2 linked regions of the Stieleria varia genome follow. Each later gene encodes a partner of the first gene's protein in a complex. Links are inferred from orthologs where the notes say so. Each region holds a gene or a part of one and is shown on either strand. Other genes may lie near its edges.

Evidence for each region.
Region 2: the proteins of accB (region 1) and accD are in contact, whole or in part, in a solved structure (PDB 8UXZ), measured with the Escherichia coli proteins. The link is inferred for Stieleria varia from one-to-one orthologs.

What each region holds. Positions count from the first base shown.
Region 1 is NZ_CP151726.1:6,226,751-6,244,059, forward strand. Bases 5,619-8,335 are described here. They hold accB (acetyl-CoA carboxylase biotin carboxyl carrier protein), read left to right. Parts: upstream 5,619-6,597; coding sequence 6,598-7,074; downstream 7,075-8,335. Other genes in these bases: Pla52nx_RS21135 (M24 family metallopeptidase), read left to right, coding at 5,619-6,378; accC (acetyl-CoA carboxylase biotin carboxylase subunit), read left to right, coding at 7,106-8,335. Outside these bases: Pla52nx_RS21110 (metallophosphoesterase family protein), read right to left, coding at 1-59; tRNA (adenosine(37)-N6)-threonylcarbamoyltransferase complex dimerization subunit type 1 TsaB, read left to right, coding at 221-1,066; Pla52nx_RS21120 (hypothetical protein), read right to left, coding at 1,555-2,232; Pla52nx_RS21125 (peptidylprolyl isomerase), read right to left, coding at 2,229-3,485; Pla52nx_RS21130 (hypothetical protein), read left to right, coding at 4,496-5,272; more of Pla52nx_RS21135, read left to right, coding at 5,293-5,618; more of accC, read left to right, coding at 8,336-8,449; Pla52nx_RS21150 (MraY family glycosyltransferase), read left to right, coding at 8,565-9,641; Pla52nx_RS21155 (O-antigen ligase family protein), read left to right, coding at 9,620-12,022; Pla52nx_RS21160 (DUF1573 domain-containing protein), read left to right, coding at 12,118-13,383; Pla52nx_RS21165 (multiheme c-type cytochrome), read left to right, coding at 13,499-15,661; Pla52nx_RS21170 (ATP-binding protein), read left to right, coding at 15,941-17,309. UniProt on the Escherichia coli protein: This protein is a component of the acetyl coenzyme A carboxylase complex; first, biotin carboxylase catalyzes the carboxylation of the carrier protein and then the transcarboxylase transfers the carboxyl group to form malonyl-CoA.
Region 2 is NZ_CP151726.1:3,912,093-3,920,386, forward strand. The notes cover bases 3,406-6,199. They hold accD (acetyl-CoA carboxylase, carboxyltransferase subunit beta), read right to left. Parts: upstream 5,368-6,199; coding sequence 4,444-5,367; downstream 3,406-4,443. Other genes in these bases: rarD (EamA family transporter RarD), read left to right, coding at 3,406-3,477; Pla52nx_RS12895 (serine/threonine protein kinase), read right to left, coding at 3,539-4,438; Pla52nx_RS12905 (pyruvate carboxylase), read left to right, coding at 5,723-6,199. Outside these bases: rpmA (50S ribosomal protein L27), read right to left, coding at 926-1,171; Pla52nx_RS12885 (hypothetical protein), read right to left, coding at 1,461-2,321; more of rarD, read left to right, coding at 2,314-3,405; more of Pla52nx_RS12905, read left to right, coding at 6,200-8,294.

The sequences.
Region 1 (17,309 bases):
AAGACCGCGAGCAGCGCTTCAAGATTTCCGTGAATGTCGCTGATCAGAGCTCGCGTCACGTCGATTTTTCCTGAGAATGGCCTGTCCTGCCGCCTAGGCTTGGACCGTGAAAGAACGGATTGTAAGGCAAATCAAAATTTAACAGCAATCCCACGATATATTTCGGAACCAAAGTTTCCATCCATCCCGTACGCGACTGCCCGGTGATTTGAGCTGCCTGATGTCTGAGCCCCATTGTACTTGCCACATCGCGATCGAAACGACAGGACGCTTCGGTTCGCTGGCGGTTTTATTGGGAGATCGAGCGGTTTGGCAGGCCGACTTGCCTCGTGATCGGCGGACCGCGGCCTCGGCTGCACCGGGTTTACAGGAATTACTGCATGTTTGCCGAGAAAATCAATGGTGTCCCCAGTGGATCGATGTCGCGATCGGCCCGGGGTCCTTCACCGGCCTGAGGATCGGCGTGACGATGGCAAAAGCGATCGGATACGCACGTTCGTGGCCGATTGTCGGTGTGGATTCGTTGGCCGGGATCGCCGCTGCGACCTTGGATTCCTTGGACACGCAGCCGGGCGAAATGCCTGCACAGCAGGTGCTCGTCGGGATCAATGCGTTTCGCGGCCAGATTTTTGCAGGCGTCTTTGATGTGGGCGAGCTATTGTCCGCACCCCCAGAAATCCCGCTTGAGTCGCTGTCCAAGTCGCCGCTTACTACGCCACTGACTCCATCCATCTATGCCGAGCGTATGGACGCATCGGTATCTGTCATGGAGTCGGAACAGTGGAGCGAGTTGGTCCAGCAGATGGCGGGTGACCCGACGGTGGTGTTTGCTGGCGATCGAGCCGTCTTTCCGGAATCCCATCAGGGGAAGGTTTCAGGACGGACCGTCAGCGACGCAGTGGGCGTGGGGCGGATCGGGCTACGACTGGCGGCGATGTCGCAGTTTCAGGACGCGATGCGGATTTTGCCGCGATACATCAAGCACAGTTCTGCGGAAGAGAAACGTGAATCGACTCGCTGTGACGACGAATCCCGTCTGGGCCGTAATAAATCACCTGCTTCTTGAGGGCGTCATAGATCGCCGTCAGTTTCACGCTGCGGGGACCGTGAACACAGAAGTAAAACCCGCAAGATTTGCCCCCCCGAACGACTTCACGTTGCGTCATCGGGAATTGGCTTGGCTCCAGTTGTCCGAAATCACACAGTCTTTTTTCGACGAGCAATCGGAATTGGTCAAATGCAACGGTCTGGTGTGAAAACCCGATCATGCGAGGCTGGGGCTGGAAGGAATGGGCTGGTCGGTGAGGTCGATCGTCGCACCGAGGCCCGAGGGGACGCCGACACATTTGAGCGACTTTGCAAAGCCATCCTGAGCTTGGCTGGTGTCGTATCGGCGAGGTCGCCGCGAAAGATTAGTCTTGAAAAAAGACTCAGCCTTGCGACCGCTGCATCTTTCCTGGTCGGTGCCGGTTTTGCGATTTTGTCTGGATCAAAAGCCGAACCTGGCAAAGTTCAACTTGGGAAACCGCGTTTGGGGTCCAGCAAAGAGCCAACCTAATGCTTGTGGGCTTTGCGACCGTCAGGTTTGGTCACTCGCGTGAAAATATCACGCAAAATTTTCTGTTCCAGTGAAGTGTCCCGGCCCAGGGAAATCCATCCCAGCGTTTGGGGGCTGTCGTCGTAGCCGTTGTCCGTTCTCAGCATCGTGCCGTCGTGACGTCGTGACGCCGTCGTCTCGGTCGCGTACTGAGTCCGGTCCGTGTCTTCGATGTCTTTCTGCACGATGACTTCGACCGTATAGGCAGCACCGTTGGGACGCACGATCACGGTTGCCTTGCGACGAATCGATTGCAGTGTGCTTTGAATGCGTTCAAATCCCGCCGTGCTATCTTTGCGCCACGGCTCCATCACCGATGCACCGGTTCGGTATGCCGTCTCGACACGTCCATCGAGCAGCATGCCGTTGGAATTTTGCACCGGCTGTTCGCGAGAGATGCGAAAGTAGTCGTCGACCGTGTCGATGACTTGATGCCAAACGAATTGATCGCTGGCCGGTGGCAGTTCGATCGGATTGGGGACGAACTCATCGACTGGTCGATGGTCGAATCGATACAGCAACTGGCCGCATCCGATCGACAAACCGCACAGCAACATCAGGCACACCAAACACAACGACATGCGTTGGGTGGGAGCCAAGCGAGATGGATCGGCCGCAGCAACCGTGCGATTCATCGCAACAGACCTCGCAACAGTCCCTTGGATGCGGCGCGAGGGATTTCATCGGGGTTGACCGAATTGTCAGCGGTACTGGGCAGCGGTTGATCGCCCATCATGCTTTCGGGCAACGGCATCGAGCCGGGCATGTCGTCGGGAAAGCGTGTCCAGATCGGAACACGTTTTTCCATTTCGCGGATCATTTTTTGTTCCGCCTTGGCGATCTTTTGCTTCTTCAGCGTCTCGCGAATCTTGTCTTGAACGTCACCCAGCGGCGTCACGCCGGCCGGCTTGCGTTCCAAGACACGGACGATGTGCAGGCCGTCGTCGTCACGGATGACTTCGCTCATTTCGTTCAGTGGAATCGAAAAGACTTGATCTTCGATGGCTTGTGAGGCCAAGGCGCCACGATTGGTCCAGCCGTGCAGTCCGCCGTCGCTGGCAAAGGGCTCTTCGCTCTTTTGTTTCGCCACCGGCGCAAATGTTGGGCTGCCTCCATAAAACGCTTCACGCCCCATCTCAGTGATCGCTCCTTGCGTTTCATCCATTGACGGGTGTTTGGCAAACAGTGCCGACAACTGTTCCCACCGAGCTTGCGCGGCGTGCGAGAACTCTTCTTGGTGCGACAAGTAGTACTGATTGATCTCCGCAAGCGTGACTTCGGGGTCTTGGTCGATTTTGCTGCGCATGTACATGTGGCCCAGCATGGCGTCGGTAAAGTTTCGCTGCCGGGCGGCGATCGAAGAACCTTGTTTGCGGAGGATCGCATCGATTTTGGCAAGGTCCTCCGTTTCGTGGACCTCTTGCAACTTCTTCAGTTCCCCTTCGCGAAACATTTCGCGGGCGCGTTGATCCATCATCTTGGAGATCTCGCGTCGCTTTTCCGCCGTCTGCGTGGCGACTTGTTCCAGCAGGAAAAGCTCTCGCATGGTTTTCGATCGTATCAATTGCACGAGTTCTTGTCGCACCAAGCCGAGTCGGATTTCGCGCAACTGTTCTTCGGGGACCGTTGTGTTGGCTTGCTTGAGTCCCTCCTTGATCCTCGCGTCGACTTTCTCGATCACGTCGCCCAGCAGGATCCGAGACTGACCGACGACAGCGAGCACGGCTGCCGGGTCTTGGGGCAATTCTGTCGCGTTGTTTCCTTGATCGCCATTTCCTTGATCGCGGGTCGGCAGTTGGGCAATGCCTTGAGCCGAGCACGTGGACGAGTATTCGGACGTGGCCGGTGCGACAACGGTCACCGCGAACACCATGCTCAACAGCGCCACTGCGCTGGCAAAGCTTCGTCGCAAAGACGTTGAGTTACAGCTTGGGTTACAACTACTGAAGGGCATTTCGTTGCCTGTGCGTCGACATATCGGATCAGATGAAGCGTCAGAAGGCACGTGGGAGGAGCGGTTGCTCGAATGCTTGCTCGAATCTGCTTGCTCGGAGACCTTCGTATTGCGTACATAGCGGTCTGTTGCCGAGCGGGACAAGAGCAGAGCGGCGGTCGCAGGAAAATCTGGCGGTAATTTCTTTGCGAGAGAAAATCAGCGTTGACAGCCGTTTGGCTGGGTTGTTAATCCCGGCACCATCAAACACTCCTGGAGCTTTATCGATGGTAAACGTTTTGCGGGAATCGTTTACTGGCCAATGAGATTGGCCGGAGCATTCTCGGTTCGTGGCGACGGTTTCTGGGTCAATCGTCTCGACGAGCCGCTCCACGGTGAAGTCTCCACAGCGCATCGGGGTGTCGCTCACGCGGCACCCCGATGCTCGATACACTGGTGCAATGGGTCCTGCAGCACGCATCTCAAGGCTGCCGGCGCAGCTGGCCGCCCCAGTGAGCCTCAGGCGCTAGCCGTGGGCCTGAGGCGGATTGTGGTGCCGGCCCACGGCTAGCGCCTGAGGCTCACTTTGATTGCGATGCATGGAACGAAAACATGGACTGAAAAAACAATGCCAACCCCAAATTTTGAGACGTGATTGTCTCACCCTGTCAGGGTGAAATAGAGACTACAACCATTCACCCCAGGGCGTCGCTTCGCTTTGCCCTGGGCTTTCATGTTCAGGCCCTTTCAGGGCGTAGCACGATCCGCGCCTTGTCATTTTCCCCAGCTACGTTGAGGGAGGTGACAGAAACCGGCGGAGTGAGCTCCTGTCGCAAACCCCAATTCTTGGCAACCCAAGTCCAGGCTCATCAAGAACGCCTCCCAGACGTCTATGATTGACTTGTCTAGGCTAGCGTCCGCCGAGAAAGGCTGACGTACAGGTGTTCTTTTGTTACAGTAGTCTCATGTCTCGCCCCGCCACACATTCGTCTCGCTATTTGCTGTATCTGTTCATCGGAGTCGGCTTGGGCGCCGCCATTGGCATGCTGCGGATCTGGAGTAGCCCCAATGAATCGGGTACTGACAACACTCCGTCGGCCGACGTCCGCACGGAGAGCGAGCCGGTGGAGGTCACTTGGCAGGCGGTCTTGAATCGCGTTGCCGACGAGTCCGCGGAAACGTTGCAGGTGTCAAACTTTGCGATCGACGACACGTCGGTCCAGTCGCTGCGTGATGGGTTTGGGTTTGTCGAGACAGTGATCATCGACGAAGGCGTCATTACCGATGACGGTGTCGATGCGATCGCGGACCTGCCGGCTTTGCGGCATCTGCGGTTGAGAAAATCGCCGATCTCCGATGTGGGATTCAAGCGGCTTGCCGAGTGTTCTTCCCTGATGATCCTGAACTTGCCCGATGCGGTGTGCACGCCGGAGGGAGTCGCGACGCTTGCGGCATTGCCCGATTTGCGGCAACTGCGACTCGGTTCGGACGCTTTGACGCGAGAAACGGCCGCTGCGGTCGCGTCGATTGGATCACTTCGCAGCGTGCATTTGATCGGCGTGCCGATCGACGACGAGGGGCTCAAACAGATCGCAGCGTTGCCGAAGCTGCAGTCGCTGTATTTGGACGACAGCGATGTGACGCCAGACGGCTGGGAGTGGTTGTTTCAGAATCATGCCGACTTGCACGTCCACGTCGACCAACATCATCATGATCGTGATCCATCGCCTCATCCCCATTAACGCTTTTTGAAAGCCAGTTTGTGACTGAACGAATCAATCGCCTGCGTGACCGTTTTCAGGATTTGAAGATCGATGCGATGTTGGTTTCCAATGAAATCAACGTGGGCTACTTGAGCGGCTTTACCGGCGATAGCTCATGGTTGTTGATCACGGAGGGCTCCGCCACGATTTTCAGTGACGGTCGCTATCGCACTCAGATTGCCAGCGAGTGCCCCACGTTGAAATGCGTGATCCGCACGCCCAGCCAGCAAATGGTTGAGATGGTGCGAGAGGGTGTTGGCGAGTTGCCCGACGCTCGGATCGGAATCGAATCTCAGCACATCAGTGTTGCGATGATGTCTTCGCTGACAGAGAAATGCCCTGAAACGAATTGGCAGCCTGTCGAGTCGGCGGTCGAAGGCTTGCGGATGATCAAGGACGCGAGGGAGATCGAGACCTTGCGGCGGGCGGTGGACATCAACCAGCGTGCCTACCAGTCCGTGGTGGCAAAATTTCGACCGGAGTGGACCGAGCGCGAGATCGCGTTTGAGTTGGAAGCGACCATGCGGTTCTTGGGAGGGCAGGGAGTTAGCTTTCAGCCGATCGTGGGCGCAGGTCCCAACGGAGCCCTCCCTCACTACCGTCCCGGAAACGTGGCCATCGGCGATTACCCGACCCTGCTGGTCGACTGGGGGACTTTTTATGGCGGGTACGCCAGCGACATGACTCGGACGCTGCATCGCCCTGACGCGTCGGAAAAATTTCGGTCGGCCTATTTGGCGGTTCTGGACGCTCAACTGGCGGCGATCGACAAAATCAGGCCCGGTGTCGCTGCACAAGACGTCGACACGGCGGCCCGCGATGTGCTGAAGAACGCGGGCTTGGGCGACTATTTTGTCCACGGGCTTGGGCACGGAGTGGGGCTGCAAATCCACGAGGCGCCCCGCATGTCGGCCGTCAGCACGGAGAATTTGGCGGTCGGGATGGTCATCACGGTTGAGCCCGGTGTTTACTTTGAAGGCGATTTTGGGATTCGCATCGAAGACGACGTGCTGGTGACCGAAACAGGGCACGAGGTTTTGAGCACCTTGCCAAAGGGCCTCGATGATTGTCAGCTAATTCTGTAAAACCTCCACATTCTGAATCCGCACCGTAGGCTTGCAGCAGAACAAACCGCCCATCCGGGTGGCGTCTCGGCAAGGGTCACGATTCCGAATAACCTGAGACATTCACCACCAATTTGCGTCAACACGGACGCGACGGCGGTTTGGGCGACCATTGCTGGATGATCGCGGTGGCCAACGCACGACCGTCAGACACAAAATATTTTCGATGAGCAGTCAAGCATGAGCAAAGGCAAGCACGCGGGCGAAAGCGTATTCGACATTGAACGCATTCGTGAAATCGTACGGCTGATGGAACAGCACGAGTTGGTGGAAGTCGACCTGCAGCAGGGTGACGATCGAATCAAGCTCAATCGCGGCGGCGTGGCCCCGGTCTATGCCGCAGCACCGGCCGCGGCGCAACCAGCCTTCGCCCCCGCAGCGGCACCCGCGGCCGCGCCGGCTGTTCCCGACAACACGATCACGATCAACGCGCCGATGATCGGAACGTTTTATTCTCGAGCCAATCCCGATGCCGAGCCGTTCGTGCAAGTCGGCCAGACGGTGACGCCGGACACGATCGTCTGCATCGTCGAGGCGATGAAGGTGTTCAATGAGATTCCCGCCGAGTGCAGCGGCAAAGTCGTCGAAGTCTTGATCCAGGACCAGCAGGCCGTTGACTTTGGCAAGCCCATGTTCCGCATTGCACCCAACGCGTGAACCCACTCGACCCGATTGACGAAGCGAATCTGTGTTCCAAAAAATCTTGATCGCCAATCGTGGCGAAATCGCACTGCGGATCATCCGCGCCGCCCGAGAGATGGGCATCGGCACCGTCGCGGTGTACAGCACCGCCGACGCGGGCTCGATGCACGTCCAATTGGCCGACGAAGCCTACTGTGTGGGCGGCCCCAAGAGTTCGGAGAGTTACCTGAAGATCGATCAGATCATCGCGGCTGCGGAAGTCGGCGATGTCGACGCGATCCACCCCGGCTACGGCTTCTTGGCCGAGAACGCTCATTTCAACGAAGTCTGTCGGTCCAGTGGCTTTGAGTTCATCGGTCCCAGCCCCACGGCGATGGAACAGTTGGGCGACAAGAATACGGCCCGATCGATGGCGATCGCCAACAACGTTCCAGTCGTGCCCGGCAGCGATGGCTTGATCGAAGACGACGCGACGGCGTTGGCAACGGCTCGTCAGATCGGTTATCCGGTTTTGATCAAAGCGACCGCGGGTGGCGGTGGCAAAGGCATGCGGGTGGCTGAAGACGAGGAGTCGCTGCTTACTTCGGTGCAGCAAGCACGCACGGAGGCCGAAGCCGCATTTGGCAATGGCGGGGTGTACTTGGAACGTTACGTCACCTCACCGCGGCATATCGAAGTCCAAGTGATCGCGGACACACACGGCAATGTTTGCCATTTGTTCGAACGCGATTGCAGCGTTCAACGTCGGCATCAGAAACTGATCGAAGAAGCCCCCAGTCCGAACTTGCCCGAAGAACGTCGGCAGGCGATCTGCGATGCGGCGGTCAGGATGATCCGCGGCGCGAATTACTCCAACGCCGGTACGGTCGAGTTCATCGTTGATGCAAACAATGATTTCTTTTTCATCGAAGTCAACGCGCGGATTCAGGTGGAACACCCGGTCACCGAAATGATCACCGGTGTGGACTTGATCAAAGAACAGATTCGGGTCGCCTCGGGGCTGCCCTTGTCGTTCAGCCAGTCGGACTTGCAATGCACCGGCCACGCGATTGAGTGCCGGATCAACGCCGAGAACCCGGATCGAAATTTCATGCCGTGCCCGGGCAAGATCCAAGAGTTCTACGCTCCAGGCGGATTCGGCGTCCGGTTCGATTCGCACGTTTATGGCGGCTACACGGTGCCACCGTACTACGACTCGATGATCGGCAAGCTAATCGTTCACTGCAAAACGCGGGACGAGGCGATCGCGACGATGCGACGGGCGTTGAAAGAGATCCGCAGCACCGGCGTCACCACCACGGCGTCGTTTCATGACCAAGTCCTGCAGCATCCGGAGTTTGTCGCCGGCACGCACGACACCAAATTCGTCGAACGCGAATTCACTCGTTGAACCAATTTGACGCTCGTGGCGTAATCGGACTGGCTTTTCTACGCTCTACGAGGAATGGGATCTTTTGAATCCGTCGTTTATCGGATGGTTGATTGCGGTGACCGTGTTGCCGCCGATGCTGATCAGTTGGATCAGCCTGTATCCGGTACGACGGTTCGCGTTTCGGCTGGGACTGGTGGCCAACGAAGGCGGCCATAGCACACACTCCGGCAGCACTCCCGTCGGCGGAGGCATCGGAATTTGGCTGGGGATCATCGGGACCTTCGCCGCTGGAACCATCGCATTGATGGTGGTCAGGCAGTCGCCAGACCTGCAGTCTCATATGCCGGAAACGATCACGCCTTATCTGGATGGCATTTGGCAGCGATGTGGCACGCTGTGGGGGCTGATGGGCGCGGCCACTGTGTTGTTCGCGTTGGGGATTTGGGACGACAGACGCGGCGCCCCCGTGATGATTCGCTTGGTGGTCGAGTTTGCGGTGGCAGCGTTCGTGGTCTTGGTCCTCGGTTTTAGCCTGACCGCATACATCGGGTTGCCGTGGTTGACACACGTGATGTCCGTGTTGTGGATCGTTGCGGTGATCAATTCGTTCAACATGCTGGATAACATGGACGGGCTGAGCGGCGGTGTGGCCGCAATCATCGCCACATCGATGGCGGCCGTGATGTTGACGACACCGAGTCCGGGCACCGCGCAGCCACAGTTCTTGGTCGCGTCACTGTTGTTGGTGGTGTGTGGCGCGTTGCTGGGATTTCTTTGGCACAATCGACCACCGGCCAAGATCTTCATGGGGGATGGTGGCAGCTATCTGGTTGGCTTTTTGATCGCCGTTGCGATGTTGATGGCAACCTTTGCCAGTACACCCAGGCCGCATGCTGTTCTGGCACCGGTCTGTGCGATGGCCATTCCGCTGTACGATATGACCACCGTGTTGTGGATCCGGATCCGCGAAGGACGCAGTATCTTTGTGGGTGACCGCAGCCACTTTTCGCATCGCTTGGTCGACCTGGGGCTCAGTCGCGCCCAAGCCGTGATGACGATCCATCTGGTGACCGGCACGTGTGGTTTGGCAGCCGTCTTGCTCGCGCATGTGTCGGTGTTGCAAGCGGTCGCGGTCCTGGGGATTGTCGCTTGCATGTTGATGCTGGTCGTCATTTTGGAGTCGACCGGATGGCGAAAAAACGAAAACTGAAACCACGAGCCGATCGAGCCGCAAGCGTTCAACATGAACCCGTTTCCAACGAAGCGTCCGCCGTGTCAGATTCGCCGCGATCACTGTTGAGTTTGCCAAACGTCGCGATCGCTTTGCTCGCCGGGATCGTGGTCTATGGTTGGTACTCACCCAGCGACAGCACCGAAGTCGAAACGGGGGCGGCGTTGTGGTTCGGCGTTTTGTCGCTGGCCCTATTGACGCTGACTTGGGGCATTCGCGGTTGGAATGGTGAACTCGTTGATCCAAGCAATCGCAGATCAACGCATTGGATTGATGGAGCGACTTGGGCGTTAGCGATCTGGATGGCCGTTGCGGCTTGGGCGACTTGTCCCCCGGGGAACCTGAGGGCGGCAACCAACGAAGCGTGGCTTTGGGTTTCCGCGGCTGCCGTTTTTACATCGGCTCGCTACTGGCTGGCCGATATCGGCATCCGTCGCGCAGCGTGGAGCCTGATGATTTCGATCGCTGTCGCGACAGCGATCTTGGCTTTGTATCAGCAGGTGATCAGTTTGCCGCAAAGCCGAGCAGATTACCTCGCGGATCCCGATGGCACGCTCAGGATGCTGGGCTTGTCAGCACCGCTGGGTTCCGCCGAACGAATGATCTTTGAAAATCGATTGTTCGATGGCGGGCCGACCGCGACCTACGCGTTGGCCAATTCGATGGCGTGCGTCGTGCTGATCGGTTGCGTGCTGTCGTTGGGTTGGATGGTCAATCGGTGGCGACACAATTGTGTTTTGCAGAAAAGTTTCTCAGTCGCAGTTTTCGCATCGTGCTTTTTGGGGCTGCTGCTCTCCAGCAGTCGATCCGCATTTCTTGCGTTTGCAGTGGGCGCGGTTGCAGTGCTGCTGCTGTGCCGCGATCCATCACGGCAGGAATCCACCGAGCGAACAGCGAGACGATCGTTGCGACGATCATTTGCACTTGCGGGAGTTGGGGCTGGCGTGATGAGTCTGATCACCGTCGCGGTACTGTTATTCGGGCGCAAGGAATGGGTCGAACAAGCACCAGCGTCGCTCGCCTTTCGGCTGCAATACTGGCGAGCAACCTTGGCGATGGCGTGGCAACATCCGGTCTTCGGCGCGGGACCGGGTGGATTTCAGTCTCTGTATCAGCGGTATCGGACGCCGGGATTCAGTGAGCAGCCTGCCGATCCGCACAACTTTGTTTTCGAAACACTGGCATCGGGCGGTTTCGTTGCGGTCGGAATCTTGATCGTCTTGTCGGTTAGCATTGCTGTTGCCGTAGTCAAACGCCCCCCCAGTCCCCGTGGTGGACGAGGTCACGAGTCCCATCCACCCGCGATCGCCCCCCCGTACGTGAAAACCGACGCGTTTTGGTTGGGCGCAGGATTGTCACTCTCCATGATCTGGATCTTGGGAGCGTTGATCAATCGAATGCCTGATGGTGCGTCTCACATGATCGCTGTTCCCATCGCCATCGCAGTCGCGTGGGCATTGAATCGACGAGCAAGCGAGATGAATGACGCGACGTTGGACATTCTCAACGCCGTTGCCGGGCTCTGCGCTTTGATTCATCTGTCGGCCGCCGGTGGATGGACCGTGCCCGGCGTCGCCATGTTCGTGTGGTTGTTGGCGGCATCCGTGACGGCTGATTCACAGACAATCGCCGAAGTTGGAACCGATGATGAGTTGCCGCCGGATTCGCGGTCGCGGATGACCAGGGCGGCGATCGGCGTGGCCTCCGGACTGGCATTGCTGGTACTGATGCGGTTCATTTCACTCGGACCTGTGATGGACGCGGAGTTGGCGATGATGAAAGCCGAGCGGGTCGTCGAGTCCTCGCGTTCGGATTCCTCGGAGTCCGCAGTCCTGGACGCGATCCAGGATGCCATCGACGCGGACCCGTGGGCTGTTCGGGCACCGATGTGGCTGGCCAGCCAAACGAGCTGGCAAGTGATCCAGAGTGACACTGCGTCAAACCGCCAACAGTGGCTAGCCGCTATACGAAGTGTTCGTGATCGCGCGGGGCGGGACATCTCCGTCTATCGGACTTTGGGTGGCCAAACGTTGCACGTGTATCAGCGTTGGGGGCGGAACGAGGATCTGGAGCTTGCCCAGCAATTCTTTGAGCAGGCAATCGAGCATTCACCGTCCGACCAGGGACTACTGGCCCAATTGGCGGCCATCGAGGCGGCGACGGGAAACCTGGATCGGTCTCGTGAATTGGCCCGTCGGGCCCAAGAATTAGCGGATTTGTCGGGTGACGTGGTGCGTGACCTGCAGCGCCAATTCATTTTTGTCGTGCAGCACTTGGGGGGCCCTGCCGGTCAGGAGGCAGTTCGACGGCCAGCAAGCGAAGTCTTGGCGAACCAACTGTCGGGAATGGCCGTAAAGTAGGGATCGGAACCGGTCCCCGCGATTCCGTTGCCGCTCTGAAGGGGCCAACCGTCCATTCATCCTTTCCACTCGTTTGCTCTAATTCGGTGTCGATAGTGAAGTTTTACTGGTTACTAATCGGACTGGCGGTGGTCACGGGCTCCGTTTCCGCCTGGGCGTACAACTACAACCGCTACGGTTCCCGCGAAGGGCGTCTCGGTGCCATCACGATGGACGGAACCATCAACGGCAAGAATGTGATGGCGGAAGTGGCCAAGGGCTACTCCACGTCGCTCGCCAAAGTCGAAATGCTTAATGACCCGACATTTGATTTCGGTGCGATGGCTCCGGGTACCAAGGGAAATCACACCTTCACGGTCAAGAATGTCGGCGGAGAGCCGCTGACACTGGAGCTGGGAGCGACGACCTGCAAATGCACGCTGGGAAAACTTGCCAACAGTTCTCTGGCCCCCGGCGAGACGACCGACATCGAGCTGGAATGGAACGTCAGTGCAGGGAAAACGACGTTTGAGCAGTCCGCTCAGGTGCGGACCAACGACCCGATGCGGCCCGCGATCGACTTCAAAATCAGTGGCCTTGTCCTGCGTGAAATGGAAATCGAACCTCGCGAACTGACCTTTGGTTCGGTGGCCTCGGGCGATCCGTTTGAGTTTGATTTCAAGATTTACAGCTACATGGATGAGAAAATCGTCCCGGATTCGCAGGCGTTTGCCAGCGAAGAGCTAACGAAATTGACGCAGTTCGAAGTCACGGAGTTTGAACCCAGCGAAGCCGACGGGGTCCACAAGTCGGCGAAACAAGGTTTTGCCATCAAAGCAAAGGTGGGATCGGGCATGCGGCAGGGTGCCGTCAGCACCAATTTCTTGTTCGGATTCCAGAAGCTTGACGAAAACGGCGACGTCATCTCAACCGAGGAATCGACCAAGGAAAAAGGTGACAAGTACTACTTTACCGCGTCCGCTGCCGGACGGGTCATTGGCTCCCTCAGTATGCTGGAAGGCCAGAAGGTCAAGTCCGTCAGCGGTGGCGGTTATGTCTTCGACTTCGGCAAGCTCGGCCCAGAAGACTCCACGATTGGCAAATCGTTTGTGGTGTTAAAGGGTAGCGAGAAGGACGCCACTAACCTTACCATTGGGGAAAGTTATCCCGATGACGTGATCCAGGCAAAATTGGGCGATCCGATCGGCAGGGGGTCTATGAAGATGTACCCGCTGACGCTGGAAGTTATCGTGGGTGAAAAGCCGATTGAGCTTTCAGGGAAAAACAAGGACGAGTACGGTTGGGTCTGGATCGAGTCCGATAATCCCAAAGTTAGCCGAATGAAGCTGGCGGTAAAGGTTGCCGCCCAGCCGAGGCCATAGCCTAGCCACCCGCGAGCTGACCAGCGTGCGGTGGCACTCAACGGATCGCGGTGTGATTTTGAACCAGTTCGTCCACAACACTGAACCACGAGCGCCTGGAGCGCCTGAATTTTCGATGTCGGCTCTGCAAAACGCTTGCGTGTTGTGTGGACGTGTTGTCATCGCATGGGCGGGACTATTGCTGACCCTGACAGGTTGCACATCGCAGTCGGACCAACCAAGCGATTCCGATGTGACGGCCGCGCGTTTGCTATCGCCCCACGTCGTGGCGAGGCCAAGTCTCTCCAGTCCGCTGCCCGATGGATTTGTCGCTCCGAGCGATTTCGGCAGCACACACGATGCTGCAGGTTCATTTTCGGCAAAGGTCGATCCGTCGCAGATCACCGCTCCGACCGTGGTCAAACGCATCGGGTTGGACAATTCGTTTGATCGTCACAGGGCTTGGAGCCTGGAGCGACTCCACGCCGAGTTCGCATCGGACCGCTCCGACCAACTCGTTCAGGCGATTGAGTTGATCCAAAAAAACGGCCTGCCGCCATTGCCCGAGGGCGCGGACGAAGATGAAGCGGCAGAGGATGCGGGGGTCGGTGGACCTGCCGCTGCAGAGGACGCAGGCGTTGGGCCATCGTCGTCCGATCTGGGTCCCGTTGAGATCATCCCCACGCCACGTGCGCAGCCGGAGGTCAAAGCGGAAGTGATCCCGACGCCTCTGGGGATCCCAGAACGCAAGATGAATGGGCCGATCACTCGCATCGCCTCCGAGCCCGAGCCCGCCAAGGGCGCGCCGTCTCAACCAGCCAACACGCCGCCCAACCCAAAGATGACTCCGGGGACAGTCCCTGTGGATGATGTCGACAATGAATTCGGCATCGCAGGGCTCGCCGGCGTCAAGAAGGAACCAGACGACTACCAGACTTGGGAAAAACCCGATGTGGCCTTGTTCGTCACCGGCAACCAACACGGGTACATCGAGCCGTGCGGCTGCACCGGATTGGACAAACAAAAGGGTGGCGTTGCCAGACGCCATACCTTCATGACCCAGTTGAGAACCAAAGAATGGGATCTCGTGCCCATTGATGCCGGCAATCAGATCCGCCGAATCGGACAACAGGCTGCGATCAAGTTCTCGTGGTCAAGCAAAGCCTTGCAGGTGATGAAGTACGAAGCGGTCGGCTTTGGTCCAGACGACATGCGAATCAACCCGGGTGATTTGATCGCCAGCGCCCTTGATTCCCCTGAACCGATCTATGTTGCTGGTAATTTGGTCCTGCTGGATCCCTCGCTGATCCCCAGTCACAAGGTTGTCGAGAAAGGCAAGTGGAAAATCGGCATCACGACGATCCTGGATGCGGACGAATTGACCGCGCCACTGAGTCCTGAGGTCGTGCTCAATGACGCAGAGAAATCGGCCAAGGAAGTCTTGGGCAAGCTGCAGAGTGAGGGCGCGAATTTCAAAGTCATGACGTTCTTTGGCTCTGAAGAAAAGGCAAAGAAGCTGGCGCAGCAGGTTCCCGGTTATGACCTGATCATCGTTTCGGGCGGCTACGGCGAACCGACGTATCAGCCACAGCCGATCGAGAACTCAACGACGCAAATCATCCTGACGGGCAATAAAGGCATGTACGTCGGGCTGGTTTCTTTGCGAGAAAACAAACCGTTTCAGTACGCTCGCGTTGCCTTGACCAGCGAGTTCGAAGATTCTCCCGAGATGCGTGGCATCATGAAAGACTATCAGCGTCAATTGCAAGACGTTGGTTTTGCCGATCTCGGCTTGAAACCCATCCCGCATCCTTCGGGTGAGAAGTTTGTCGGCTCGGAGGCGTGTGGGAAGTGTCACACGGAAGCCATGGCGGTATGGAGTGGCTCGGCGCACTTCGACGCCACGGCGCACATCGTCAAGCCACCGGAAGGACGCGGCGATGTCCCGCGTCACTTTGACCCCGAATGCGTCAGTTGCCACGTCACAGGCTGGAATCCGGAAAACTACTACCCCTACGAAACCGGATACTTGAGCCTCGAGAATTCCAAGCATCTGTTGGGGAACGGCTGCGAGAATTGCCATGGCCCAGGCGGCAGCCACTCGGCAGCCGAAGCCGAGGGCTCGGACGTTTCTTTGGAACGCAAGAAAGAATTGAGGATGGCGATGCAGTTGCCCTTGGACAAGGCGAAGGAGCACTGCATGAAATGCCACGATCTGGACAACAGCCCTGACTTTCACGACGAAGGTGCATTCGAAGACGAGTACTGGCCCGAAGTCGAACACTACGGCGTGAAGTAAATTTTTCAAGTGACGCCCCCCTGTTTGACCCGCAGCCGAAGGCGCAGGAGACGCTATCAACCGGCTTGCCCCGCAGAGTCAAACGCCGCTTCCGCCTGCGCCTGCGGCTACGGGTCAAACGAAGGTGTGCGAAACCCGTTTCCGCCGTAGCCAACCGCAATTCCTTCAGAATTCGTAGGTCATCCTTGTCGCTACCGGTTGAATCTGCACCTTGGTATTGACAATGCTATCTGGCGATTCCCACCTCTGCCCTGTTCTCCATCGCACTCTCGGCCACCCATGCATAATGAACTCGACATCTTGGTGGTAGAAGACGACATGGACGAGCGGATGAACATGGTGGACATCCTGGAGTTAGATGGGCATCGAGTCATGGCGGTGGGCACGGCCGAGGAAGCTTGCGAGCTGGCACGGTCCCAGAAGGTTGGCGTGATCATTTTGGATCGCAACCTGCCCGACGGTACGGCAGACGAGGTCTTGCCGCGGCTCAAGAGCTTACTGCCCAGTTCACATGTGGTGGTGGTTACCGGCTACGCGGACCTCGACAGTACGATCGCGGCGTTTCGACATGGAGCGGCCGACTACATCTTAAAGCCGATCAACCCGGACGCATTGCGTCACAGTCTGGAACGGATCGCTCAAGTCGCCCGAGTGGAGTACGAGTTGAGTCAGGAGCAACAGTTCGCAGATCAGATCTTGAGCACCGCCGAAGCCGTCGTGTTGGTATTGGACTTGCAGGGAAAGATCATCCGATTCAACCCCTACTACGAACGCATCGCCGACTGGAGCTTGGACGAGTTACAGGGTAAAGATTGGTTTGACGCATGCATTCCCGTGCGCGATCACGATCGGATTCGCGAAGTGTTTTTGCTGACAGCGGATGGCTTGGAGCGAAGCGGGATCATCAATCCCATCATCACCCGCTCGGGTCAGGAACGTCAGATTCGATGGTCCAACACGACGCTCAAGGACAAGCTGGGTGTCACCATTGCGGTCTTGGCGGTCGGTGTCGATGTGACGGATTTCCTGGAAGCACAAGAGCGGGCGTCCCGTTCCGAGCGACTGGCTGCGATCGGGCAAACGATGGCCGCGCTTGCGCACGAAAGCCGCAATGCGTTGCAAAGGATCCATGCCGGGCTGGACCTGTTGCAGCTCGAGCTGCCGGGCGAATCGGAAGCACAAGGGGACCTGGACACCGTGCGTCGTGCGGCAACGGACTTGAATTCTTTGTTGGAAGAAGTCCGTTCGTATGCGGCCCCGATCCGTTTGCATCTGGAACCCTGCGACGTTCGCCAGTTGGCCATGCGTGCGTGGCGGCACCTGGAGTCGGCCTGGTCGCAGCGGCAGGTCGAGTTACACATTGATGAGACTTTCGAAGACGTGGTTTGCCGTGCCGATCCCACACGCATTGAACAGGTGTATCGAAACCTTTTCGAGAATGCCTTGGCTGCGTGCTCCGACCCGGTCCAAATTTCGGTTTGTTGCGAACGATTGCCGCACGATTTGATCCAGATTTCGGTTACCGACAATGGGCCAGGGCTGAACGATGAACAGTGCGAAAAGATCTTTGAGCCGTTCTTTACGACCAAGAGCACTGGCACGGGACTTGGAATGTCGATCGTGCATCGCATCATCGACGCTCACCAAG
Region 2 (8,294 bases), 2.3 Mb from region 1 along the record:
GATTGCGATGCATGGAACGAAAACATGGACTGAAAAAACAATGTCAACCCCAAACTTTGAGCAGTCCAGGATAGCGCTGGGCTGTTCAAAATCTGTGGGCCTGAGGCTGCCGGCGCAGTTGGTGGCCCCAGTGAGCCTCAGGCGCTAGCCGTGGGCCTGAGGCGGATTATGGTGCCGGCCCACGGCTAGCGCCTGAGGCTCACTTTGATTGCGATGCATGGAACGAAAACATGGACTGAAAAAACAATGTCAACCCCAAACTTTGAGCAGTCCAGGATAGCGCTGGGCTGTTCAAAATCTGTGGGCCTGAGGCTGCCGGCGCAGTTGGTGGCCCCAGCGAGCCTCAGGCGCTAGCCGTGGGCCTGAGGCGGATTGTGGTGCCGGCCCACGGCTAGCGCCTGAGGCTCACTTTGATTGCGATGCATGGAACGAAAACATGGACTGAAAAAACAATGTCAACCCCAAACTTTGAGCAGTCCAGGATAGCGCTGGGCTGTTCAAAATCTGTGGGCTGAGGCTGCCGGCGCAGTTGGTGGCCCCAGTGAGCCTCAGGCGCTAGCCGTGGGCCTGAGGCGGATTATGGTGCCGGCCCACGGCTAGCGTCTGAGGCTCACTTTGATTGCGATGCATGGAACGAAAACATGGACTGAAAAAACAATGTCAACCCCAAACTTTGAGCAGTCCAGGATAGCGCTGGGCTGTTCAAAATCTGTTGTTGATGGAATATCAACTAGCAATCATTGACTGGCGTAGTGGACGAGGTTACGAGTCCTGGCGCACGGGACTCGTAACCTCGTCCACTACGACATGGGTCACTCAATAAATCGTGTCCACAAAAAAACGCGGTGACGATTTTCGTCACCGCGTTTTTTGATTTGTGTACTGTCATTGTGGGCCAAACGGCCCGATCGACGATCGGCTGAAATCAGGCTTGGACGATGTTGACTCGTCGGCCTTTGCGATCGAACATCACTTTGCCGTCCACAAGGGCGAACAACGTGTAGTCGTTTCCTTGGCCTACGCCGCGTCCCGCATGGAACTTGGTACCAACCTGACGGACCAAAATATTTCCGGCGCGCACGGCCTCACCACCAAACTTTTTCACGCCGCGTCGCTGGGCGTTGGAGTCGCGACCGTTGCGGCTGGACCCCTGACCTTTCTTATGTGCCATGTCTATTACCTACAGTTGGGAGCAATGGAGGCGAGAAAGATAGCGGGAATGAAGCGGCAAATCAAGGGCTGCCGCCGGACAATATCGACTGGACTACTCAAAGTTTGGTGTTGACATTGTTTTTTCAGTCCATGTTTTTGTCCCATGCATCGCAATCAGAGTGAGCCTCAGGCGCTAGCCGTGGGCCGGCACCACAATCCGCCTCAGGCCCACGGCTAGCGCCTGAGGCTCACTGGGGGCCATCAGTTGCAGCGGGAGAGGTGACAGGAACTTGAGGAGCGTTCCAGCGTCACAACCCCGAATTTTGAACAGCCCGGGCTTGCCCCGGTTCGGAGCAACAACTGGTAGCTACCGTGGGGTGGTAGGGGTTACGGTATGACGGCGTCATGATGTTTTCGCCCCCTCCCTGGGGTGTCGACCACGGAGAGATCGATGGGCCGCAGCCGCTAGCAATCGCCGACAATTCGCCGCACCATGCAATGGTTTCAGCGCGACGCCGGGACGCCCGAAGCTGCCCCCAGCGAAAATCACGGCGAGCCAGCGGCAGTTCGACCAACCCATCCGAGGTCTCCACGGTCAGCACGACCATGAAGGTCGGCGTCATCCAGCCTCTCAGCACGACATCGTCAAACCGAAGATCCACGATCGACTGACCAGGGATGTCGTAGATGCTCTGATCGCCCAGCATCTGCAGTCGTCCGTCAGCGACTTTGGCGACCATGACATCAATGGCATTGTCCAAATGGCCTCCCTGCCACCGGGATCGAGGGATGAGTTCGACCACTTCGCAGTCGCCAGATTGCGGAGACCATGCAAAATGCTTTGTGGGTTCACGTCGCCGTAGGATTCGACGCAGTCGCCAACAGATGAACCGATTGAGCGGCCATTCGGGATAACTGCGACTGAGCGTGACTTGGAAAGCAATGCCCAGGAGCAACAGAAATGCGGCAAACGTCGGCGAACTGGCTGGAGTCGCTCGGCAAAGCCACAGCGTCAGCATCACAATCGCCAGCCATGAGGTGTGCCAGAGGACCAGCACGATGGCATGCACCAACAGCCAGCGCGTGCTGAGCAAGCGAGCTCGATTGGTTCGGGGGGCGACGGCTGCGATGGTTGCCAAGTGCTCGGATTGACGATTTTGCATGCTCATCAGTCTACTGAGCGCGAACGAAATTCCAACGTTCGTGTCAGCAAACGGTGGCATCCTGCCATCGTTCGTAGCGGACAATCCGCTCAGCCCCCACAGATTCAACCGCCCAAACCGTGGCCAGCTCAATGATCCAAAGCCAAGCGTTCGCGTGATCACGCCCCGACTAAGAAACGGAATCATCTTTGCCGTCACCGCGCACGTGCTGTGGGGACTGTTTCCGCTGTTTTGGCGTCAGCTCTCCCAGGTCGATTCCGTCGAGCTGGTTTGCCACCGGATCATTTGGGCTACCGTGATCTTATCGATCCTCGTCCCGATCCAGCTCCTGCGGTCCAGCCAAGACGAATTCCAAGCCTATCTCGGCAAGCTGCGGCGACCGTCGACTTGGCTGTTGCACGGCGTCGCCGGGATGCTGATCTTCGCCAACTGGATGGCCTTCATTTGGGCGGTCAATCATGGCCGTGTCTTGGAAGCCTCGCTCGGCTACTACATCAACCCGTTGCTGAACGTTTTGATGGGCGTTGTTTTCTTGGGCGAACGTTTGTCGCGTCCTCAATGGTTGGCAATCACGATCGCTGCGATCGGTGTTTCCGCGATGACGGCCGCAGCGGGGAAACTGCCCTGGGTGTCCCTTGTCATGGCCACCAGTTTTGCCAGTTATTCACTGGCCAAGAAAAAAGCTCAGTTGGATTCTTTTGCCGGGCTGCTGATCGAAATGAGCGTGCTGATCGTCCCCGCGATTGTGTACGTGCTGATCGTTCACTCACGGGGCGAGGGTTCGATGGGACAGATCTCGTGGCGCATCGATGCGTTGTTGGTCTGCGGCGGCTTAGCAACGCTTGTGCCGCTCGGATTTTTTGCCGCCGCGGCGCAGCGTACTCCGCTGGCGCTGATCGGGATCTTGCAATACGTCGGGCCCACGTTGCAGTTCTTGATCGGTGCGGTCTACCTTGGCGAAACGATGGGACGCGGTCGAGTGCTCGGATTCTCACTCATCTGGTGCGGCTCGGCGATCTTCTTGGCCAATGCGGTACGAGCGGCAAAGAAGCAACTAAGGCAAGCCAAAACGCTACCGTCGGACAGCGTCGGTTTGGATGGTGTTTCCGGTGTTTCGCAGCATGTGGAATTGGTGACCGACGACGCGTCAGTGGACCGTTGAACCAGTGAACCAGTGGACCAGTGGACCGTTGAATTTGGGCCGCGATGGAGACCATCGCAAATCAGGCAACAAACTCTGTTTCCACTGTTCGAACCGAATGCAGAAACTGCTCGATCGTCGGCGTGCGGTTATCCACGTTGGGTTGGATCGCCTGCATGATGGCCTTGGCCAATCGAGGATCGACGTTGGGGCAGACATCCGACAAAGGTCTCGGCGGTTTTGTATCGTGCTGCAAAGCCGCTTTGCCAGTCACCTCATCTCCTTGCCAAGGATGGGAGAACGCGATCAAGCAGTACGCGGTCACTCCGAACGAAAAGATATCGACCCGCTTGTCGGTATGGCGTCGACGCACGATCTCGGGCGACATGTACAACGGCGTTCCCGTCCGGTTGCCCGGTGCCATGAAGGGTGGAGTCGCGGGGACCGTCAAACCGAAATCAATCAACTTGGTTCCGGTGGTGTCGGGCAGACAGATGAAATTTCGTGGGCAGATGTCGCGATGGATGAAACCTTGTTCGTGAACGTACTGCAACGCTTCGGCCATGTCCCGAATCAGAATCAACCGCTTGCCGGCAACGTGATGCTCCTGCTTTTTGACGACAATGTTCTGCATGCTCGGGCCGGCGATGTACTCCATCACCAGGACGGGTTCACCTTTGGTGGAAATTCCGACTTCGTACGTCTGCACCACCTTGGGGTGCTTCATCCGCATCGCGATCTCGCCTTCGGAGGGTTTGTTCAAACCTTTGAAGCGATTCTCAAACAGCTCCATCTTTTCGATATCGAGAATCTTGACGCCGACCAGTCGTCCGTCGTGCTTGTTGTCACGAGCGACAAAAAAGTGGGCCATCGTTCCCGTTGCGGCGGTCCGTTCTTTGGTAAACCGCGCCGCCACGTCGATCCGGCCGCCAGACCCGCCGGATCCGCCGAACGCTGATTTGAGAGAATCAAGGAGCCCCATGGGCGTTACTTTCCGCAGTAGTCGATCGCGCTGGCGATCTCGGTTTTCAAGTTCTTGCGTGGCACGATCCGATCGATGTATCCGTGTTCCAGCAAAAACTCACTGGTCTGAAAACCGTCGGGCAATTCGATTCCGATCGTTGCTTTAATCGTTCGCGGACCGGCAAATCCGATCAAGGCCTTGGGCTCGGCAAAAACCAAGTCTCCCAACGACGCAAAACTTGCTGCTACGCCACCCATCGTGGGGTTGGTCAAGACACTGATGAAAAGACCGCCTGCCCGATCATACCTCGCCAATGCAGCGGACACCTTGGCCATTTGCATCAACGACAGGATTCCTTCGTGCATCCGCGCACCGCCCCCGCTGGCGCTGATGATGATCAGCGGCAAATTCTGTTCCGTCGCATGCTCGATCAACCGCGTCAAACGCTCCCCGACCACCGACCCCATGCTGCCCATGATGAATGCACTATCGGTCACGGCAAACGCGACCCGGCGTGCTCGGATCATTCCGGTCCCGGTCAACGCGGCGTCCGTCAGTCCGGTCCGCTCCTGCTCGCCCTTGAGCCGGTCGGCATAGCGACGGCGATCGGAGAATTCCAGCGGATCGGTCGGCCTCAAGTGCTCGTTCATGGCCTCAAAGGTGCCTTCGTCCAACACCTGGGCGATCCGCTCCACCGCAGAAACATAGAAGTGGTATTCACACTTGGGGCAAACGTTCAGCCGCTGCTGGACCTCTTTTTTGTAGATCGATGCGTTGCAGCCGGGACACTTCAGCCACAGCCCCTCAGGTACGCCTCGCTTCTTTGGGGGCACAGCTTTACTCTCCGTTTGGGAATTGGATTGCGGGCTGTCCCCATTTTCGGCGGGGAAGCCGGCCGCCGAATCGGCGTCGGGATGGGAGTGGTTGGTCGAATCGACGGTGGCCATACGCAATTTAAAACAAAGATCTTGGTAATTGTTCTCAGGTGAGCTCGGTCTGAGCAGGGTCGGGAACCACACTCGCCGAAAGACGCGTTGTGTCGCCCAGGAAAAATTCGCTGACGCAAAGGGACCGATTTGGGCGACTCAGATACTTTACTCGTTTTCCCAGATCTTGGCTGCCTCTATTTGAACCCGCACAAGACGGTCGATTCGCCAGAATCCCCCGCCACCGAGCCCCCTCACGCCAGACCTCCTGGCGCAATCCACTTCGCCTGATCACCGCTGGTACGTTCCCACGATTAAATCGATTAAATTACCTCCCCCACTCCTGATTCCTCCCCAACCGGTCTCATCAATCACAATGACGATTCGTCCCATTCGCAAGCTTTTGGTCGCAAACCGCAGTGAAATCGCCACCCGAGTCTTTCGCAGTGCCACCGAACTGGGGATCCGAACGGTCGCCATCTACTCCTACGAAGACCGTTACGCTCTGCACCGCTTCAAAGCCGATGAGGCCTACCAGATTGGGGAGCCCGGGGAGCCCATTCGCTCCTACCTGAACATCGACGCAATCGTCGCTCTTTGCCAAAAATACGACGTGGACGCGGTTCACCCCGGATATGGATTCCTTTCCGAAAACCCCGAATTTGCCCGTGCGCTCGAGGAAGCCGGCATTCTCTTCGTCGGTCCCAGCGTTCGCTCCCTGGAGCAACTTGGCGACAAGACTTCGGCACGCGAATTGGCCGAGAAAGCGGGCGTTCCAGTGCTGGGCGGCAAGAACCAAGCCCTCACCGGCCCCGATGAAGCCCTGGAGATCGCGGAATCACTCGGTTTCCCGATCATCCTGAAAGCAGCCAAGGGCGGCGGCGGTCGTGGCATGCGTGTGGTGCAAAACGCGGAGGAGTTGCCCGCTGCCTTGGAAGCCGCCCAACGCGAAGCCAAAACGGCTTTCGGCAGCGACGAAGTCTTCGTGGAACGCTTCGTCCAACGTGCTCGTCACATCGAAGTCCAGATCTTGGGCGACGGAAAAGACATCGTGCACCTCTACGAACGAGACTGCAGCGTCCAACGTCGGCACCAAAAGGTAGTTGAGATCGCACCTGCGCCGAATCTGGACCCAACGATCCGCGAAGAACTCTGCCAAGCCGCACTGAAAATCGGACGCGCCGTCGGTTCGGGTGACTCGGGTGGCTCCTGCTACGAAAACGCCGGCACGGTCGAGTTTCTCTACGACGTCGATGCACAAGAATTCTTTTTCATCGAAGTCAACCCGCGCATCCAGGTCGAACACACTGTCACGGAAGAAGTCACCGGCATCGACATCGTCAGCAGCCAAATCCGGATCGCACAAGGATACCCGCTCGTCAGTGACGAAACCTGCATTCCTCCCCAGTCGCAAATCCGCACCAGCGGCTTTGCGATGCAGTGCCGCGTCACCACGGAAGATCCCGCGAACCAGTTTCGCCCGGACTACGGACGCATCAGCCACTATCGCAGCGCTGCAGGCATGGGCATTCGTTTGGACGCCGGCACCGCGTTCAGCGGCGCCGTGGTCAATCCGTTCTACGACTCGATGCTGGTCAAAGTCACCGCGCGGGCACCTTCACTCGCCGCGGCCGCATCGCGCATGGATCGATGCCTCCAAGAGTTTCGCATCCGCGGTGTCAAAACCAATATTCCGTTCTTGATCCAGTTGATCAACCATCCGACGTTCCTCGCCGGCGAAGCGACCACGAGGTTGATCGATCAGACACCAGAACTGTTCGAGCTGCCCAAACGCCGCGATCGCGCGACCAAAATCCTGACCTTCCTCGGCGAAACCATCGTCAATGGCAACCCGCTGGTCGCCGATCGTCCCGTCGCCCTCCGCCGCGAGCCCGCGCCCGTCCCTGAGCTTTCCCCCAAAGCCCATCCGACCAAAGGCACCCGGGATATCTTCAAGAGCGAAGGGGTCGACGGTCTGGTGCGGTGGATCGGGAAACAAAAAGGCCTGCTGTTCACCGACACCACGATGCGTGACGCGCACCAATCGCTGCTGGCAACGCGCGTGCGGACTTACGACATGCTCCGCATCGCTCCGGCATACGCCCACCTGACACCACAACTTTTCTCGCTCGAAATGTGGGGCGGAGCAACGTTCGATACCTCGATGCGTTTCCTCAAGGAGTCTCCTTGGCAACGACTCGCCGACTTACGTGAATCTGTCCCCAACATCTTGACGCAAATGTTGCTGCGAGCCAGCAACGCCGTCGGATACACCAACTACCCCGACAACGTGGTGCGTCTGTTTGTTCGCGAAGCCGTTCAGGCGGGGATGGATGTCTTTCGTGTTTTCGATGCCCTCAACTGGCAAGAAAACATGCGGGTTGCCATGGAAGCCGTGATCGAGGAAGGCGGCATCTGCGAAGCATCGATCTGCTACACCGGTGACCTGCAAAACCCGCGACGCAGAAAATACGACCTTGCCTACTACATCGATCTTGCCAAACAACTCGAGCGCATGGGCGCCCACTTGCTGGCGATCAAAGACATGGCGGGGCTGCTCAAACCGGGCGCCGCCATCACCCTGATGCGTGCGCTGCGCAACGAAGTCGGCTTGCCGATTCACTTGCACACTCACGACACAGCAGGCATCCAAGCGGCAACGATTCTGGCGGCTGCCGACGAAGGACTCCAGATCGCCGACGCCGCCTTGGCTCCGCTCTCCGGCGGTACCAGCCAAGTCAACTTGAACACGCTGGTCGAGTCGTTGCGTGACACGCCACGCGAATCGGATCTCAACACACAAGCCCTGACTCAACTGGCGACCTATTGGCAAGCCGCACGTGAGTTCTACTTGCCATTCGAAAGCTACGTGCTGCCCGCCACGGGTGACCTCTACGAACACGAGATGCCCGGCGGCCAGTACACCAATCTATTCCAGCAAGCACGAG